Regions from separate parts of the Pelistega sp. MC2 genome, predicted to be linked through region 2. Evidence: predicted binding sites of a transcription regulator. Region 2 holds the regulator's gene; the other holds the start of a gene.

Region 1 (2,425 bases), on a different contig from region 2:
TGTTTTGCTTAACTTATTTTTGGGTGCTGCATTGAGAGCATTATCAGGACTTGTTGTGCTGTTATCATCGTGTGTGTCTTCATCATCATCCATTAATGGCGAATAATCAGCAAAATTGTCTTGATCAAATGCTTTATCACCATCTTCATCGGCAATACCAGTAGGCTTTAGGTTCACAAAATCAAAAAGATTTTTATCCATTAAATGAGATGGTGCAACAGCAGCCATCGCTTTAAAAATATTCCAGACTTTTTTAGGACTTTCTTTTTCCCAGTCTCTCAGCATTTGCGCCACTTGTTTGCGTTTTAAGTTTTCTTGTGAACCGCATAAATTACATGGAATGATAGGAAATTCTTTGAGTTTAGCGTAAGCAATCAGGTCTTTTTCAGTGACATAAGCAAGAGGACGTATAACAGTATGTTTGCCATCGTCACTAACTAATTTAGGAGGCATTGTTTTGAGTTTTGCCGCATAAAAAAGATTTAGAAAAAACGTTGCCAAAATATCGTCACGATGATGTCCTAGCGCAATTTTGGTACAACCTAATTCATTAGCAACTCGATATAGAATTCCTCGACGTAGACGCGAACAAAGAGAGCAAGTCGTTTTTCCCTCAGGAATGACTCTTTTTACAATCGAATAAGTATCTTGATTCTCTATGTGAAAATCAACGCCAATACTACTCAAATAAGTCGGTAATACCTCCTCAGGGAAGCCTGGCTGTTTTTGGTCCAAATTGACTGCAACTATATCAAAATGTATGGGTGCTCTTTTTTGTAAGGTCATTAATACATCAAGCATTGCATACGAATCTTTACCACCAGATAAGCACACCATAACCTTATCGCCATCCTCAATCATATTGTAATCAACAATGGCTTTACCTGTTTCTCGAATAATACGTTTACTAAGTTTGTTATTATCTATACGAAGTTTTTCTTTTAAATTTGAATCAATTTCTTGCATGGTAAGGTGTTATGATAAGCAACAAGGATAGAGTGGATAAAAAATCAAATTAACGATGTACTAGGAATTCAATACCAACAGCATCGCAGTCAGAGAAAGCAGCGGGTTTGCTGATGCGCAATTTGACTTGGCTTACTTCAGGGAAGTCTTTTAATAAACGGGTCGTAATAGTATCTCCCAACACTTCGACAAGGTGAACATGTGTACGAGAGGTTTCCTCAATAATGGCTTCACGTATTTTGCGATAGTCCAATACTGAGCGAATATCTAAATCATTCGCTTTTTGTTTAGGTTGTACGTCTAATTCTACGTCAATATAAATAATTTGAGTGGCTCGTAACTCATGCTCGAGTATACCTATACGAGCATCTAAACGCAGACGATTAAAAAAAATTTTATGGGCGGGTATCATAAGCTATTTTAATGCTAAATCAATAAGTCTAAATTGTAATGTTTTCTATAGGTAAATTGGCTACAATAGGGTGATATGTTTAAAAACACAATGATGAATTCTCTATGTCTACTGTTTATGATGCGGTGATTGTTGGGGCAGGTCCAGCGGGCGCCTCTTGTGCTGTATGGTTATCTTTATTGGGTTATAAGCCCGTGGTATTGGATAAGGCTAGTGTAGTGGGTGGATTAAGTGCACTTAATCCTTTCCAAGATGTTTGGAATGTGACCGCTCCTGATTTAACAGGTGAAGAGGTCTCCTTGCAAATACAAAAGAGTCTAGAGGCGGCTAAAGTTCCTGTTTTATTAAAGCAAACAGTCACTAGTATCCAACGTGTGGAGCATGCAGAGAGTGAATTTCCTCTTTTCAAGGTCTTTTTTGGGGAAAATAATGCTTTAATGGGTAAGAATGTCGTACTTGCTAGTGGTGTTAAACATAAACGCCCGCCACAAATGCCTGCTGGAAAATATTATCCTGAAATATTGTTGGGGCCTGGTAAACATGTGTATATGCATGACTTCATCATGAAAAAGGTGGCTGTGCTAGGTGGCGGTGATAATGCCCTAGAAAATGCTGTTTATGCCTTGGATAGAGGGGTTAAACAAATTGATATTTTTGCTCGAACTTTACGAGCACAAAAGAAATGGTTATCTATTATTAATCCCGAACATTTACATATCGGGGACTATAATTTTAATCCAGAAGAAATGACTGTTAATGGTGAGCACTATGATACTGTGATGGTGTTTTATGGTTATGAACCACAGCTGGATGGAATAGCCAGTTTAAATCTTGCCTTGATGGAAACAGGACATATTTGGACGGATCAACGGACAGCACAAACTAGTGTGCCTGGTATTTATGCTATTGGTGAGGTGGCTAATCGTATGCATCCCTGTGTGGTTACTTCAATGGCTGACGGAGTCGTAGCTGCTAAAGCGATACAAGCCTCTTTAGAGGCTCCCTAGTATAGCCTTGGCTTCAGTGAGGTTAGTTTGATGAATATGG
Region 2 (2,425 bases):
CAAAAATTCAAAAAACTGTTGTTTTTAGTGAGTAGGGGAATCTTCTTTAGTCAGGTTTAAATCGATATTACCGAGAACATGCTCTACTTTTTCAAGCTCACGTTGGTTGTCTTTCTCTGCTTGCGTTGGAAGCATTGAATATCCGAGTAATTCACGTTGTCGGTTGATTTGAGCGAGGCGACTAATGCGATCGTGACGTAATTGATTACGTGTGTCATATAGGTTCTGAATGGTGATAGGTTCGCGTTGATCGTTCCAAACCCATAGCAAAACGTGCTGTGCATTTTTGGAAAGCTTCGGTATTAATTCCTCCATAACTTCTTGGTTAGGTACAATATGACTCGCCTTTTTGAGGCTTGAGCTAATCCACCCAGAAAGAATGAAATAAAGTAATACAGACCCAAATAGTACTAATCCCCACCAAATATATTTATTGATACTATTGAGATAGTCAACAATTTGGTTACTATAACTTGCTAAGAAAGCATAGTCTTGTTTAGCGCCAAATGCTAAAATCCATTGTGCAACCATAATCCATAGGATTACACAAATCAGTACCACCACAGAGCGAAGAACTAAGCGTGGAAGGGCGAGCCGAAATAAGGTTTTATTTAGAAGTGAAATGTCTAATTTTTTTGAAGCTGATGGTGTCATAAGATAATGCCAGTAAGTATACGTCAAGGAGTTACAGCCACTGTTAGTCAGCAACAGACACTGACCGTTCAACAGCAACAGTCTCTTAAGTTATTGCAATATTCAGGGGTTGAATTAGAAGCAGAATTAAATAAAATGCTGCTTGATAATCCCATGCTAGAACTTGATTTGAATAATGGATTTGATGAAACCAATCAAGGACAGGGAGAATCGGATTCTTTGCTCGAATATGCCAATACAGAGGCTGAAGATTTTTCAATGTATCAATCGACCTTTGATGAGGACGATTATACCCCTGAAATTATAGCAACTATTAGTTTACAAGATTATTTACTTGAACAGTTAAGCACGAGCGACGTGGATGATTTTCAAAAAAGTTTGGTTAGTTATCTAATCGGTGACTTGGATGATAACGGTTATTTAAGTAGTGATTTAGCAGAATTGACAACATTAGTATCAGAGGAGTTGGATAAGGATGTTTCATTGACAGAGCTCCAATATGCTTTAAGGATATTGCAAAGTTTTGAACCGTCTGGGATAGGGGCTCGTAATTTAGCGGAATGTTTGCTATTGCAGCTGGATGATGACATCTTGACACTTTCTTTGGATATTGATGAGGGGATTATTGAAAAAGCGAGACAGATATGTAAACGAGGTTTTGCAGGTCTAGAGGCCTTAGCTAAAGCGGATGTCCAACAATTGTTAACGTGGTTAGAAACTGATATAGAAAGTATAAGGCAAGTCCATCATCTGATTCAGCAGTTGAATCCAAAACCGGGACGCTTATATAGCAGTAAAGAAGCTGATTTTGCTATTCCTGACTTATTATGTCGCTATGTAGAGGGTAAGTGGGAACTTGTTTTAAATCCTCAGGTATTACCTAAATTACGTATTCAACCAGACTATGAACGTGTCATTAAGGTTATGGATAAAAAGCGTTTAGCTGAGAATGCTGCTATGAATGAACAGCTAAAACAAGCAAGGCTCTTTATGTTACAGCTGAATCAGCGGTTTGCAACGATTTTGATGGTTGGACAAGCTATTTTGCAGGAGCAATACGCTTTTTTTGAGCATGGTTTATCCGCCTTGAAACCATTGACTTTAAAGGTGATTGCTGATCAGTTATCGTTACATGAATCAACTATTTCTCGAGCAGTAAATCAGAAATTTATTGCTACTCCTCATGGTATTTTTGAGTTAAAACGATTTTTTACAAATGCGATTGCTACTCAAGAGGGAGAAGATGCATCAGCTGCCTCTGTACAGTTAAAAATTAAGCAACTTATTGAGCAAGAAAATAAAGCTAAGCCGCTATCGGATAGCAAGCTTGTTAATTTGCTGGAAAAACAAGGAATTGTTATTGCCAGACGAACAGTGGCCAAATATCGTGAGGGGATGAATATACCTGCTACATCTATACGTAAAGCGCAAGCATTATTGAGCGGTAGTGAATAAACTCAAACAATCTAGAAGGAACGTTTGTCATTAACATGTCGTCATTTTGCAGCAAAACAACAGACATTAAGGAGTTAATTGCAAACTGTATCATAAAACGAAATGAGAATGATTTTTGCTTGACTTTATCATTGAGCGGACTATAATCAACATTATGTCTTTTCAGAATATAATGAGGCAAACAAAATGTATGTCTGTGTATGCAATGCGATTAGTGAAAAAACAGTCAAAGAGGCTGTGGCTAATGGTGCCCGTACATTAGCTGATTTGCAAGCCCAGCTTGGTGTTGCTACCTGTTGTGGGTGCTGTGCGAGTT

Evidence for each region. Region 2 encodes sigma-54, which starts transcription at its own class of promoters, with help from an activator protein. Its sites were predicted from a motif close to TGGCANGNAANCTGCTTT; they were not measured.
Region 1: folB (dihydroneopterin aldolase) is a predicted target of sigma-54. The motif match lies at 1,378-1,395, and genes of this name have one in related genera.

What each region holds. Positions count from the first base shown of each region.
Region 1 is NZ_LT628275.1:9,493-11,917, forward strand. Features, by position in the region: gene ttcA (tRNA 2-thiocytidine(32) synthetase TtcA) at 1-966, opposite strand, end outside; gene folB (dihydroneopterin aldolase) at 1,016-1,375, opposite strand; gene BQ4443_RS05580 (NAD(P)/FAD-dependent oxidoreductase) at 1,483-2,385, shown strand.
Region 2 is NZ_LT628276.1:250,953-253,377, reverse strand. Features, by position in the region: gene BQ4443_RS11540 (hypothetical protein) at 25-654, opposite strand; gene rpoN (RNA polymerase factor sigma-54) at 661-2,109, shown strand; gene BQ4443_RS11530 ((2Fe-2S)-binding protein) at 2,296-2,425, shown strand, end outside.